Regions from separate parts of the Cellulosimicrobium sp. XJ-DQ-B-000 genome, predicted to be linked through region 4. Evidence: predicted binding sites of a transcription regulator. Region 4 holds the regulator's gene; each other region holds the start of a gene.

Region 1 (3,607 bases), on a different contig from region 4:
GCGCGACGCGCTCGTGGACGACGGCGCGCTCGTCGTCGCGACGCCGGACCGCCTCGCGGGGCCCTTCGCGCACGTCGTCGTCGACGAGGCGCAGGAGCTCACCGACGCCGAGTGGCAGATGGTCCTCAGCCGCTGCCCGTCGCGCAGCGTCACGGTCGTCGGGGACCGGGCCCAGGCCCGCCACGGCTTCCCCGAGGGCTGGCGCGAGCGGCTCGCGCGCGTGGGCTTCGCCCGCGTCGAGGAGGCGTCGCTGAGCGTCAACTACCGCACGCCGCGGGAGGTCATGGCCGAGGCGGAGCCCGTCGTCCGGGCCGCGATCCCGGACGCGAACGTCCCGACGTCGGTGCGCAGCACGGGCGTGCCCGTCGCCCACGGGGCGGTCGCGGACCTCGACGCGGTCCTCGGCGCGTGGCTCGCCGAGCACGCGGACGGCACGGCGTGCGTCATCGGTGCCACCGAGCCGTCCCGGCCGTCCGGGCCGTCCGGCGAGGAGTCGGACGGCAGGGTCGGTGGCGTCGGTGGCGTCGGTGGCGAGGGCGAGGGGTCCGCGCGGGTGCGGTGGCTCACGCCCGAGACGGCGAAGGGCCTCGAGTTCGACCTCGTGGTGCTCGTCGAGCCGCAAGCGTTCGGCGACGGCGTCGAGGGCGCCGTGGACCGCTACGTCGCGATGACGCGCGCGACGCAGCGGCTCGTCGTCCTGGATCGCTGACCGCCGGGCGTCGAGCACGACCTGGCGGTCGTCAGGCCGCCCGTGGCGACCGCCAGGGCGTGCTCGGCAGGGGGACGGGTCAGGCGACCGGGACGGCCAGGTCCTCGACGACCTCGACACCGGGCAGGCGGCCCAGCAGGTCGCCGGGGAGCAGCAGCTTCGAGCGCCGCACGCCGCTGCCGATCAGCGCGAGCGCGCCGTCGGTCACGACGCGGGAGTCGACGAGCACGCGCCACCCCTCGGGCAGCCCGACGGGCGTGATGCCGCCGTACTCCATCCCGGACTCGGCCGTCGCGCGGTCGGTCGGCAGGAACGACGCCTTGCGCACGTCGAGCAGCTTGCGGACGCGCGTGTTGACGTCGGCGCGCGTGTGGGCCCGCACGACGGCGGCGGCGATGCGCTCGTCGCCCGCCCGGGTGCCGCCCACGACGACGCAGTTCGCCGACGCCTCGACCGGCAGGTCGAACGCGGCGTTGAGCGTCGCGGTGTCGGCGAGGTCGGGGTCGATCTCCGTCACGGCGACGAGCGTCGCGACGTCCGGGTCGGCGTCGGCCCACCGGCGCAGCGCGTCGGCGGTCACGGGGGCGACGAGGTCGAGGTGGTCGAGCGCCGGCTCCCAGGTGAGCGAGCCGAGCGTGGGCAGGGTCGTGCGGGCGTCCATGGCGTCAGCCTGCCACCCCGGCGGGCCGCCGCGCGGGAGAGGCCGGATGCCGAACACGCCCCCGGAGCCCCTCGAGCCCGCCGAGCATGCGGTCGCGGCCCGTGCCGCCCGCCGGACGGGCGACAGCTGCATGGTCGGCGGGGGAGGAGGGTCAGGTAGAGGTCGAGGGTTTCGGGCAAGTCTCCAGTGGTGGTCGAAGGTTGGGGTGGGCATCTCGGACGAAGCAGGCGCCTCCGACCTGCGGAGTTGACACCTCGGAGCGGCGGTCGTTCACTGGAAGTGTTCGAACGTTTGTTCGAACAGCCAGCGGGTGCAGCACACCGCCCGCAGCAGTCGACGCGCGGTGCGCGTCCCGTCCGAGCAGCATCCCGGGAGGCGAGATGACCCTTCTCGCCGACCCCGCCGAACGGGCGGGGGCACCAGGCCCGACGGCTGCGGCCGTCGACAAGGCCGAGCGCGCCCGTGCCGTCCTGCGCCGTGCGGAGGAGCGTACGGGGGTCCGCCGACACCGTCCCGTCGTCGCCCCCGCGGCCCCGGAACCGCTCACCGCCCCGGCGGCACCGACCGTCGTCCCGCGCACCGACACCGTCCCGCGCACCGACACCGTCCCGCGCGCCGGCACCGCCCTCCTCGCCGAGGTCGCCCCGCTCGCGGGCGCCGCCGCCTCGTCGGTCGTGCGGCCCGCCCCCGCGCCGCCCGACCCTCCGGCACGCGCCCGCACCCGCCACGTCCGGACCTCGGGCGCGAGCCGGGACGCGGGCACGGACGAGCGGGTGTGGCCGGTGCACGACGCGCTCGCGCCGCTCCTCCCGCTCGGCGCCCTCCAGCGCGGCACCGTGCTGGCGGTGCGCGGCTCGACGAGCCTCCTGCTCGCGCTCGTCGCGCGGCCGTCGCGGGCCGGGGCGTGGACCGCCGCCGTCGGGTTCCCCGCCGTCGGGCTGCTCGCGGCCGCCGACGCCGGCGCGGACCTCGACCGCGTCGTGCTCGTCCCGCGGCCCGGCCCGGACGCGGCGCTCGCGATCTCGGCGCTCGTCGACGGCCTGGACGTCGTGGTCGTCGGGCCCGACGCCGCCCTCACCGACCCCGACCGACGACGCCTGGCCGCGCGGGCACGCGAGCGCGGGGCGCTGCTCGTCGCCGCGGGGACGTGGCCGGGCGCGCACGTCGCGCTCACCGTGACGGGTGGCGGCTGGTCCGGGGCGGACCGCGGCGCGGGCTGGCTGCGCCGTCGCACCCTCGTCGTCGAGCGCGCGGGCCGCGGGGGAGCCGCGCGCCCCGCGCGGCTCGAGGTCGAGCTCCCGCTCGTCCACGAGGACTGGCCCGCGTTCCTCGCCGAGGACGCCCGGGGCACCCGGCCCGCGGCCGGGACCGGCGCCACCGTGGCCGGGGCCGCCGTGACCGCCCACGAGGCCGCCCGGGCCGACGACCCCGACCGGCCCTCCCGGCTCCGGCTCGTCGGATGACCACGAGCCCGACCCGCACGGCGGCCCTGTGGGTGCCGGACTGGCCGGTGCTCGCGGCGATGGCGGTGCGCGACGTCCCCGCGCACGTCCCCGCCGCGACGCACGACGGCCGCCGCGTCGTCGCCGTCTCCGCGACCGCGCGCGCCCACGGCGTGCGCCGGGGCATGCGCCGCCGTCGGGCCCGCGAGTGCTGCCCCGAGCTCGAGCTGCTCGACGTCGACGACGCGCGCGACGCCCGCGAGTTCGAGCCCGTCGCGCTCGCGGCCGAGACCGTCGTCGCGGGGCTGGAGATCACCCGGCCCGGCCTGCTGCTCCTGCCCGCCGCCGGGGCGAGCCGGTACCACGGGTCCGACGCCGCGCTCGCGGAGGCGCTCGTCGCGCGCGTCGCCGAGCGCACCGGCCACGAGAGCCAGGTGGGCGTCGCCGACGGCATCCTCGCCGCCGTGCTCGCCGCGCGGGACGCCGCCGTCGTCCCGCCCGGCCGCTCCGCCGCGTTCCTCGCGCCGAGGCCCGCGCGCGACCTCGTGCACGTCACCGCCCGGCCGGACGCCGCCGTCGCGGTCGACGAGCTCGTGGACCTCCTGGGCCGGCTCGGCGTGCGCACCCTCGGGGCGCTCGCGGCCCTGCCGTCCGCGACCGTCGAGGGGCGTTTCGGCGACCTCGGCGCGTGGGCGCACCGGCTCGCGCGCGGCGAGGACCTGCGCCCGCCCGCGCGGCGCCGCGTCGAGCCCGACGTCGCGGTGAGCGCCGAGCTCGACCCGCCCGCCGAGCGCG
Region 2 (3,607 bases), on a different contig from region 4:
CTGCCTGATCTGCTGCTGAGCAGTCCACGAAGGCCCGGCCCCTCCTCGGAGGGGCCGGGCCTTCGTCGCGTCCGGCCCCGTCGTGCTCGGCTGCGTGCGCCGAGCCCTCAGGCGGTGCCGGTGACCATCCAGGCGCTCCCGCGCGCACGGAGCCCCGTGGTGAGGGCGCGTGCCGCCATGAAGACCCCTGCGAAGGCGAGCCAGAGCCACGCGAGGCCCGCCGCGCCGTCGGGCGCCCAGTGCCGGACGGCGAGCGCGAACGGCGCGTAGACCACGAGCGTGAGCATGCCCGCCCAGGCGAGGAAGCGGCCGTCCCCGGCGCCGATGAGGACGCCGTCGAGCACGAACACCCACCCCGCCATCGGCAGGAGGACTCCGCACACCGCCATGCCGACGGCGACGGCGGTGCGCACCTCGGGATCGGACGTGAAGAGGAGCGCGAACCACCAGCCGCCCGCAGCCATGACGACACCCAGCCCTGCCCCGGCGGCCACGCCCCACTGGAGGGTGCGGCGCAGGACGGCGCGGACGCGGGGGACGTCGTCGGCCCCCAGCCCGTGCCCGACGAGCGCCTGCGCCGCGATGGCGAGCGCGTCGAGCGCGAACGCCGCGAGCCCCCAGACGGAGTTCACGACCTGGTAGCCCGCGAGCGTGACCTCCCCGAGCCCGGTCGCGACGAACACGGTGAGGAGGATCGCGAGGCGGAGCGAGAGCGTGCGGACGAAGAGCGGCGCGCCGGCGCGCGCGTTGGCCCAGATCCCGCCCGCGGCGGGCCGCAGCGACGCGCCGTGGCGCCGGGCGCCGCGCACCACGACCACGACGAGCACCGCGCCCATGGTGAGCTGGGCGACGGCCGTCCCGATGCCGGACCCGGCGATCCCGAGCCCTGCCCCGTAGACGAGGACGACGTTGAGGACCGCGTTGAACGTCGCGCCGCCCGCGGCGACCCACAGGGGCGTCCGGGTGTCCTGCATGCCGCGCAGGACGCCGGTGGACGCGAGGACGAGGAGCATCCCGGGGAGGCCGAGCGCGGACCAGCGGAGGTAGACCACGGCGTGCTCGGCGACCTCACCCGTGCCGCCCATCGCGCCGACGGCCCACGGGGCCGTCGTCCACAGGACGGCGGCGAGGAGCGCGCCCAGCCCGACGGCGAGCCAGAGGCCGTCGATCCCGGACTGGAGGGCCTCCCGCGTGTGGCCCGCGCCGATGCGGCGCGCGACGGCGGCCGTGGTCGCGTAGGCGAGGAAGACGCACAGGCCGACGAGGGTCACGAGGAGTGTCGACGCGAGGGAGAGGCCCGCGAGCTGCGCGGTGCCGAGGTGGCCGACGACGGCACTGTCGACGAGCACGAACAGCGGCTCGGCCACGAGCGCGCCGAGCGCGGGGACGGCGAGGGCCAGGATCTCGCGGTCGAGCCGGGACCGTGCGCGGCGACCTGTGGACGACGTACCGGGGCCGGACGGCGGCCCGGTGTCGTCGGGGTGGCCGGACGGTGTCCGGCGTGTCGTCGGCGTGTCGCCCGACTTTCTTTCTTCCACACCCCTGAGGGTAGTGATGAGGCTGGTCAGAGGCCGCTCACGGCGATGTACACAGGAAGATCGTGAGGTTGTCCACACCGTTTTCCACCGGGTGTGCACAGTGTGGGGGACTGTGTCCACAGGAACGGGGGTCCCTGTCCACCGGGCGTGCACAGGGCCGTTTGCAGGGCGTCCGGTCGCGATCTAGTGTCGCGGGGTCGTGCCTGTCGGAGGCGGGGGGCGCGGCCACCGGGACAGTCGTGTGGGTGGCCCGCGGTAGAACACGTGTACGACGAAGAGTGGTCCCGGTCGTGCGGTCCCGCAAGGGCCGTTCCAGTCCCGGGGGAGCGAGGGGCGCATGTCGATCGAGGAGCTCGAGGAGAGCTACGGGGGACCGGGGCCGTCGGGGTTCGACCGGACGCCGCCCCAGGACGTCGCCGCCGAGATGAGCGTGCTCGGCGGCATGCTGCTGTCGAAGGACGCCATCGCGGACGTCATCGAGCAGATCCGCGGCTCCGACTTCTACCGTCCGGCGCACGAGATCGTCTACGAGTCGATCATCGACCTCTACGGTCGCGGCGAGCCCGCCGACGCCATCACCGTCGTCGCGGAGCTGACCAAGCGCGGCGAGCTCCAGCGCATCGGCGGCGCGCCCTACATCCACGACCTGATGGCCGGCGTGCCGACCGCCGCCAACGCCGGGTACTACGCGCGCATCGTCCGCGAGCGTGCGGTCCTGCGCCGCCTCGTCGAGGCGGGCACGCGCATCGTGCAGCTGGGCTACGCGACCGACGGCGGCGACGTCGACGAGATCGTCAACAACGCCCAGGCCGAGGTCTACGCCGTCACGGAGCGGCGCACGACGGAGGACTACCTCCCCCTCGCCGAGATCCTCGGGCCCACGTTCGACGAGATCGAGGCCGCCCAGGGGCGCGGCGAGGGCATGACCGGCGTCCCCACCGGCTACTCCGACTTCGACCGGCTCACCAACGGCCTGCACCCCGGCCAGATGATCGTCGTCGCGGCGCGCCCGGCCATCGGCAAGGCCCTCGCGCTCGACACGCCGCTGCCCACGCCGTCGGGCTGGACGACGATGGGCGAGGTCGCGGTCGGTGATCTCCTGGTCTCCGCGGACGGGACGCCCACGCGCGTCGTCGCCGCGACCGAGGTCATGGTCGACCGCCCCTGCTACGAGGTCGAGCTCGACGACGGCACCGTGATCGTCGCGGACGCGCAGCACCAGTGGGTGACCTCGACCCGTGCCCAGCGACGCGCGGTCCGCGCCGGCGAGACGCCCGAGTCGTCCGTCCGTACGACCGAGGAGCTCGCAGCCACGGTCCGTTGTGTCACGGCGGACAACCGTGCGAACCACTCGATCGCCACGACGGCACCGCTGGACCTTCCTGAGGCGGACCTCCCGATCCACCCCTACGCGCTCGGGGTCTGGCTGGGCGACGGTAGCTCTCGGCGCGCCGAGTTCACGTCCGCCGACCCCGAGATCGCGATGCGGATCGAAGGGCTGGGCTACGTCGCACAGCCGAGCGCGGACGACCTGCTCGCGCTCGGCCTACCGACGGCCGACGAGATCCCCGTTGCCTACCTGCGCGCGAGCGAGACGCAACGACGCGAGCTTCTCGCGGGTCTGCTCGACACCGACGGGACGGTTACGCCGCAGGGAAGCGTCCAGATCTCGCTGACGAGCGAGCGCCTCGCGTTGCAGACGCGAGAGCTGGTCCTGTCCCTGGGATACCGCACGGGGTGGTCGACGAAGGCCGTCCAGGGTCGGACCGAGTCCTCGTCCACGGCGTACACGATCACCTTCACGACCGAGGACGACGTCTTCTGGCTGGAGCGCAAGCGGCTCGTCCACAAGGAGCGCCGTCGCCCTGGGACGGCGCGGCTCACCTCGCGGTTCGTGGTCGACGTCCGACGCGTCGACCCGGTGCCGGTGCGCTGCGTCGAGGTGGACCACCCGTCGCACCTGTACCTCGCGGGACGGTCGATGGTGCCGACGCACAATTCCGTCCTCGGCATCAACGTCGCGACGCACGCCGCGGTGCACCACCAGATGGCGGCCGTCATCTTCTCCC
Region 3 (3,607 bases), on a different contig from region 4:
GAACTCGGATGCCTCCTCGATCGGCATGTCGAGCACGTCCGCGACGGTCTTGCCCTTGAAGTGCACATCGAGCGTCTCGCGGTTGTAGCGCGCGCCGTGGCACACCTCGCACGGCACGTAGACGTCCGGGAGGAAGTTCATCTCGATCTTCAGCGTGCCGTCGCCCGAGCACGCCTCGCAGCGGCCGCCCTTGACGTTGAAGGAGAACCGGCCCGGCGTGTACCCGCGCACCTTGGCCTCGGTCGTCTCCGCGAACAGCTTGCGCACGTGGTCCCACACGCCGGTGTACGTCGCGGGGTTCGACCGCGGCGTGCGCCCGATCGGGCCCTGGTCCACGTGCACGACCTTGTCGAGGTGCTCGAGGCCGGTGACGCGCGTGTGGCGGCCCGCGACCTGCCGGGCCCCGTTGAGCTCGTTGGCGAGGACGGTGTAGAGGATCGAGTTCACGAGCGTGGACTTGCCGGAGCCGGAGACGCCGGTGACCGCGGTGAACGTGCCGAGCGGGAAGCTCACGTCGATGCCCGTGAGGTTGTGCTCGCGCGCGCCGACCACCTTGATCTGACGGCCCGGGTCCGTCGGGCGCCGCTGCGCCGGCAGCGGGATGCTGCGACGCCCCGACAGGTACGCGCCCGTGACGGACTCCGGCGCCTCGAGCAGGCCCGCGTAGTCGCCCGAGTGCACGACGCGCCCCCCGTGCTCCCCCGCGCCCGGGCCGATGTCGACGACCCAGTCCGCGGTGCGGATGGTGTCCTCGTCGTGCTCGACGACGATGAGCGTGTTCCCGAGGTCGCGCAGGCGCGTGAGCGTCTCGATGAGCCGGCGGTTGTCGCGCTGGTGCAGGCCGATGCTCGGCTCGTCCAGCACGTAGAGCACGCCGACCAGGCCCGATCCGATCTGCGTCGCGAGCCGGATGCGCTGCGCCTCGCCGCCGGAGAGCGTCGCGGCCGGTCGCTCGAGCGAGAGGTAGTCGAGGCCGACGTCGAGCAGGAACCCGAGGCGCGCGTCGATCTCCTTGAGGACCTCGGTCGCGATGGCGCGCTCGCGCGCGCCGAGCTCGAGCGAGCCGAGGAACGCCGCGGCCTCGCGCAGGGGCAGGCGGCACACGTCCCAGATGGACCTGCCGCCGACCTTGACCGCGAGCACCTCCGGCTTGAGGCGTGCCCCCTGGCACACGGGGCACGGGACCTCGCGCATGAAGGCCTCGTACTTCTCCTTCGACCAGTCCGACTCGGTCTCGGTGTGCCGGCGCTCGAGGAAGGTGATGACGCCCTCGAAGCCGGTCGAGTACTGCCGCTCACGGCCCCAGCGGTTCTTGTACCGCACGTGCACCTGGTGGTTCTGGCCGTGGAGCACGGCCTTCTTCGCGCGCTCGGGCAGTGCGCGCCACGGCGTGTCCATGGAGAAGCCCAGGTCGTCCGCGAGCGCCGTGAGGACGCGCTCGAAGTACTCCGACGAGATCTGCGCCCACGGCGCGACCGCGCCCTCGCGCAGCGACTTCTCGTCGTCCGGCACCACGAGGTCCGGGTCCACCTCGAGGCGGAACCCGATGCCCGTGCACTCCGGGCACGCGCCGTACGGGGCGTTGAAGGAGAACGTGCGCGGCTCGATCTCGTCGAGCGCGAGCTCGTGGTCGTTCGGGCACGCGCGCTTCTCCGAGAAACGGCGCTCCCGGGCCGGGTCGTCCGCGTCCGCGTCGACGAGCTCGACGACGACGAGCCCGCCCGCGAGCCCGAGTGCCGTCTCGACCGAGTCGGTGAGCCGGCGCTGGACGCCCTCGCGCGCGACGAGGCGGTCGACGACCACCTCGATGTCGTGCTTGAGCTTCTTCTCGAGCGCCGGGACGTCCGTGAGGGTGCGCACCTCGCCGTCGACGCGGGCGCGGGCGAAGCCCTTGGTCTGCAGCTCCTTGAAGAGCTCGGAGTACTCGCCCTTGCGGCCGCGCACGACCGGGGCGAGGACCTGGTAGCGCGTGCCCTCGGGCAGCTCGAGGAGGCGGTCGACGATCTGCTGCGGGGTCTGCGCGGTGACGCGCTCGCCGCACACCGGGCAGTGCTGCGTCCCGGCGCGCGAGAACAGCAGGCGCAGGTAGTCGTAGACCTCGGTGATGGTGCCGACGGTCGAGCGCGGGTTGCGGTTCGTGGACTTCTGGTCGATCGAGACCGCGGGAGACAGGCCCTCGATGAAGTCGACGTCCGGCTTGTCCATCTGGCCGAGGAACTGGCGCGCGTACGCGGACAGCGACTCGACGTACCGGCGCTGCCCCTCCGCGAAGATGGTGTCGAAGGCGAGCGACGACTTGCCCGAGCCGGAGAGCCCCGTGAAGACGATGAGCTTGTCGCGCGGGAGGTCGAGGTCGACGTTGCGCAGGTTGTGCTCGCGGGCACCGGAGATGACGAGGCGATTGCTCACCGCAGCATCGTACGGCGGACCACCCACACTCGCACAGGTGTTCGACGTCACCTCCGCACGGCACCCGGCGAACGCACACGAGCGCCCCACGTCCACGCGCTCCGCCGTGACCCGGGTCACCGCGGCCCGGGGTCGCGGCGCACCGCCCGCCGCGAGCGGACGGCACACTGGGCGCATGACGTACACCGGACAGGTCGCCGTGGGCGGCCCGCACGACCTGCGACGCCTCGACGAGGTCGAGATCCGCAAGCTCGCCGTCGGGCCGCTCGCGAACGACGTCTACCTCCTCACGTGCCGGCGCACCGGCGCCCAGCTCCTCGTCGACGCCGCCGACGCGCCCGACGACGTGCTCGGCCTCGTGCGGGCGGGCTCGCCGTCGGGACGGCTCGACGGCGTCGTCACGACGCACCGGCACGCCGACCATCTCCGGGCGCTCGCGCCGGTCGTCGGTGCGACGGGCGCGTGGTCGGCTGCCGGCGAGCCCGACGCGGACGCGGTCGCCGCGGCGTCCGGCGTACCCGTCGAGCGCCGCCTACGGCACCGGGACGTGCTGCGGGTGGGCGCGATCGACCTCGAGGTCGTGGCGCTGCGCGGGCACACGCCGGGCTCCGTCGCGCTCGCCTACCGCGAGCCGGACGACGTCGCCGAGGCCGACGCCGTGCCCGGCCGGGTGCACCTGTTCACCGGGGACTCGCTCTTCCCCGGCGGGGTCGGGAACACCGACCGCGACCCGGCGCGGTTCGCGAGCCTGCTGTCCGACGTCGTCGAGCGGGTCTTCGACCGGTTCGACGACGCCACGTGGGTCTATCCCGGTCACGGCGCCGACACGACGCTCGGTGCCGAGCGGCCGCACCTCGCCGAGTGGCGTGAGCGGGGCTGGTAGCGCGTGGCCGATGGCGCGGGACCGGTAGCGGGCGGCAGGCAGCACGGGGCGCAGCCGAGGCGCGGACCGGGCCCCGCGCCGTCGGGCCGGCCTGGTTCACTGGCTCCATGCCGATCCACGCCGTCACCTACGTCTACGCCGACCGCAGCGCCGAGCTCGACGCCCTGCGACCCGAGCACCGCGCGTTCCTCGCCGACCTCCACACCCGGGGCACGCTGCTCGCCTCCGGTCCGCTTCCCGCCCACGAGGACGCGCCCGCCGGAGCGCTGCTCGTCCTCGACGGGGAGACGCCCGACGCCGTCGCCGCGGTCCTCG
Region 4 (3,607 bases):
TCACCCCGGACCGCTTGACCACGGACAGGCTGGCGGTCTCGATCGTGGTGAAGCGGCGGTTGCACTCCGGGCACTGGCGTCGCCGGCGGATGGAGGCACCGTCGTCGGACGTGCGGGAGTCGACGACGCGGGAGTCCGCGTGACGGCAGAACGGGCAGTGCATGGCGGGGCTCCTCCGCGGGTCGCGCCGACAGGTCGGCGCGACGAACGTATGTCGTCGCGGGCGCGCGGTGCAACACGCCGACGGCGCACCCGACCGTGGACGGCAGAACGGGGGCGGTCGAAGTCGACCGCCCCCGTCGGGACGCCCCCGTCCCCATCTCGCGCGCGACTCGCCTCGCGCGCGGCGACGTGCACAGGAGTCGCGGTTGTCCGCACACTCCTCGCCTCGTCCGCCCAGCCCCCCAGCTGGCGTGTGAGGTGACACTAACTTAGGCGGACCTAACGGAGCGGCGCAACCCTCGGTCGCGACCTGTCGCGCGTCGGCACCGTGTGCTGCGTCACAGGACCTGGGCCACGGCCGAGCGCCGCGTCACCGCTCGGCGACCGGGAGCAGGATCGTCTGGCCGGCCTGCACGCCCGACGACGACAGGCCGTTCAGCTCGACGAGCCCGCTGACCACCTCACGGAGATCCTCGCCCGGGGCCGCGACTCCCTGGGCAAGCTCCCACAGGGTCTCCCCCGTGCTCACGACGTGGACCCGGACCTCGACCGGCTCCCCGGGCCCGCCCGCGACGGCCAGGCCGACGCGTGCCGCGAGGACGAGCACGACGGCCACGAGGAGCACGAGGACCGCACGGCCGCGTCGCGTGAGCCGCAGCGGTGCCTGCGGGCGCACGCCTCGCTCCGCCGCAACTCCCCGCCCGAGCGCGGGCGGCGCTGCCGTCGCCATCGCCACCGTGTCCATGTCCCCTCCGTCCCGGCCCGCGAGCCCGATCGCCTTCCCCGGTCGATCGGACCCGCGTGCCCGTCTCATCTCCACGCCGACCCGCTGCGGTCGAACACCTGTACGTAGAACATCTGTACGAAGGTCTATCACGAACGACCGACAGAGTCGAGACATGCTCGAACAGGTGTTTGATTCGTGTCGCATCCTCCCCTAGCCTGGGCTCAGGTCGGTTCGCCGGACATGTCCGCTCGGACCCGGAGGAGCGACCGAGGTCCCGGGGCGCACGCCCCGGGGAGGGAGGCCGCAGGCCCGGCTGGCGCCGGCGGCACGCGACGGACGAGGGCGGAGCGACCATGGCGGGACGAGGCACGGACAGGGCACGGGGGCTCGCCGAGGTGCGCGAGCTGCCGGACGGGTCGGCAGGGGGTGACGGGCTCACCCCGCGCCAGCGGCTCGTGCTCGAGACCATCCGCGCGTGCGTCGAGCAGCGCGGCTACCCGCCGAGCATGCGCGAGATCGGCGAGGCCGTCGGGCTCACGAGCCCGTCCTCCGTCAAGCACCAGCTCACCACGCTCGAGCGCAAGGGTTTCCTGCGGCGCGACCCGAACCGTCCGCGCGCCATCGAGGTGGTCCAGCCCGACGACGCCCGCCGCGCGACCCCGCTCGCGCCAGCTGGCACGGCCCCCGAGCCGGCGTACGACGAGGCCCACCCCGCGCCGTCGTACGTCCCCGTCGTCGGCCGTATCGCCGCCGGTGGCCCGATCCTCGCGGAGCAGGTCGTGGAGGACGTCTTCCCGCTGCCGCGCCAGCTCGTCGGCGAGGGAGAGCTCTTCCTCCTGCGCGTGCAGGGCGACTCGATGATCGACGCCGCGATCTGCGACGGCGACTGGGTCGTCGTGCGGCGCCAGCCGGTCGCGGAGAACGGCGAGATCGTGGCCGCGATGATCGACGGCGAGGCCACCGTGAAGAGCCTGCGGCGCGCCGACGGCCACGTCTGGCTCATGCCGCACAACGCCGCGTACGACCCGATCCCCGGCGACGACGCCCAGGTGCTGGGGCGCGTCGTCTCCGTCCTGCGCAGCCTCTGAACGGTCCCCGAGCGGCTCCGGGCGCCCCTGCGGGCAGGCTCCGGACAGCACGAGAGCCGGGCGGTCCCTCGACCGCCCGGCTCTCGTCGTGCCGGGCCCGACGGGCCCGTGGGCTCAGAGCCCGAAGCGTCGCGCGACCGCGCGCAGCGACTCCGCGGACGAGCGCAGGCCCGCGAGCTCGTCGTCCGCGAGCGGGACCTCGACGCGCTCCGTCGCGCCCCGGCGGTCGACGAGCGTCGGGAGCGACAGGCAGACGTCCTCGAGCCCGTAGATGCCGTCGAGGAGCGTCGACACGGGCAGCACCCGGTGCTCGTCGGCGAGCACCGCCTCGATGATCCGGGTGCCCGCGAGCCCGACCGCGTAGTTGGTCGCGCCCTTGCCCTCGATGATCCGGTAGGCCGACTGCACGACCTCCCGCGCGATCTCGTCGCGCACGTCGCCCGTGAGCGGTCCCCGACCGCCGATGCCCTGCCACTCGAGCAGCGGCGCACCGCCGATCGTCGCGGAGCTCCAGAGCGGGATCTCGCTGTCGCCGTGCTCCCCCGCGATGTACGCGTGCACGTTCTGCACCGCGACGCCGCAGTGCTGCGCCACGAGGAACCGCAGCCGCGAGGAGTCGAGCACGGTGCCGCTGCCGAAGAGCTGGGTCGGGGGCAGCCCCGAGAACTTGAGCGCCGCGTACGTGACGATGTCGACCGGGTTGGTCACCATGACGTAGACGGCATCCGGGGCGACCTCCACGAGGCCCGGGAGGATCGTCCGCATGAGCCCGATCGTGCCCTCGGCGAGGTCGAGACGCGTCTGGCCCGGCTTCTGCTTGGCGCCGGCCGTGACCACGACGACGTCGGCGCCCGCGCACACCGCGACGTCGTCGGACCCCTCGACGCGCGCCATGGGCATGAACTGGATGCCGTGCTGGAGGTCGAGGACCTCGGCCTCGACCTTCGCGCGGTTGACGTCGAGGAGCGCCACCGTGCGCGCCGCGCCGCGCATGAGCGCGGCGTAGGCCAGCGTCGAGCCGACGGCACCGGCGCCGACGATCGCGAGCTTCGTGGTCCGCGCTCCCCCTCCCGGACCGCCCGTGGTCGCGTCGCCGGTGCCCTGCGGTGACGTGCTCGTCATGTCGCCTCCGTGAAGTCGCTGGAAAGGGCTCAGCCTAGGGCGGCGAGGCGGCGGAGCGCAGCGGTGGCCACGTCGCGGTCGGTCGTCTGCCAGAACCCTGGCATGGACCGCGTGAGGAACGACCCGTAGCGCGCCGTCACGAGCCGCGGGTCCAGGACCGCGACGACCCCGCGGTCGGCCGTGGACCGCACGAGCCGCCCGGCACCCTGGGCGAGCAGGAGGGCCGCGTGCGTCGCGGAGACCTGCATGAACCCGTTGCCACCCGCGGCCTCGACGGCGCGAGCCCGCGCCGACCTCACCGGGTCGTCCGGGCGCGGGAACGGGATGCGGTCGATGAGCACGAGCTGGCACGACGGCCCGGGCACGTCCACGCCCTGCCACAGCGAAAGCGTGCCGAACAAGCACGTCGCCGGGTCCTCGGCGAACTCCCGCACGAGGGTCGGCAGCTGGTCGTCGCCCTGGCACAGGACCGGCACGTCCAGCCGCTCGCGCATCGCCTCCGCCGCGG

The links. Region 4 encodes LexA, which represses DNA repair genes until DNA is damaged. Its sites were predicted from a motif close to TCGAACANNTGTTCGA; they were not measured.
Region 1: a site for LexA is predicted at 1,654-1,669, ahead of RDI86_RS10500 (YbaK/EbsC family protein). Genes of this name have one in related genera too.
Region 2: a site for LexA is predicted at 1,795-1,810, ahead of RDI86_RS08825 (replicative DNA helicase). Genes of this name have one in related genera too.
Region 3: a site for LexA is predicted at 2,439-2,454, ahead of uvrA (excinuclease ABC subunit UvrA). Genes of this name have one in related genera too.

Annotation. Positions count from the first base shown of each region.
Region 1 is NZ_JAVHYN010000005.1:252,271-255,877, reverse strand. It holds gene helR (RNA polymerase recycling motor ATPase HelR) at 1-709, shown strand, start outside; gene RDI86_RS10500 (YbaK/EbsC family protein) at 789-1,370, opposite strand; gene RDI86_RS10495 (hypothetical protein) at 1,751-2,833, shown strand; gene RDI86_RS10490 (DNA polymerase Y family protein) at 2,830-3,607, shown strand, end outside.
Region 2 is NZ_JAVHYN010000004.1:230,092-233,698, reverse strand. It holds gene rplI (50S ribosomal protein L9) at 1-8, shown strand, start outside; gene RDI86_RS08830 (MATE family efflux transporter) at 108-1,403, opposite strand; gene RDI86_RS08825 (replicative DNA helicase) at 1,876-3,607, shown strand, end outside.
Region 3 is NZ_JAVHYN010000005.1:111,390-114,996, forward strand. It holds gene uvrA (excinuclease ABC subunit UvrA) at 1-2,409, opposite strand, end outside; gene RDI86_RS09895 (MBL fold metallo-hydrolase) at 2,585-3,292, shown strand; gene RDI86_RS09900 (YciI family protein) at 3,400-3,607, shown strand, end outside.
Region 4 is NZ_JAVHYN010000001.1:90,001-93,607, forward strand. It holds gene nrdR (transcriptional regulator NrdR) at 1-163, opposite strand, end outside; gene RDI86_RS00435 (LysM peptidoglycan-binding domain-containing protein) at 533-907, opposite strand; gene lexA (transcriptional repressor LexA) at 1,243-1,977, shown strand; gene RDI86_RS00445 (L-lactate dehydrogenase) at 2,092-3,099, opposite strand; gene RDI86_RS00450 (ATP-dependent DNA helicase) at 3,129-3,607, opposite strand, start outside.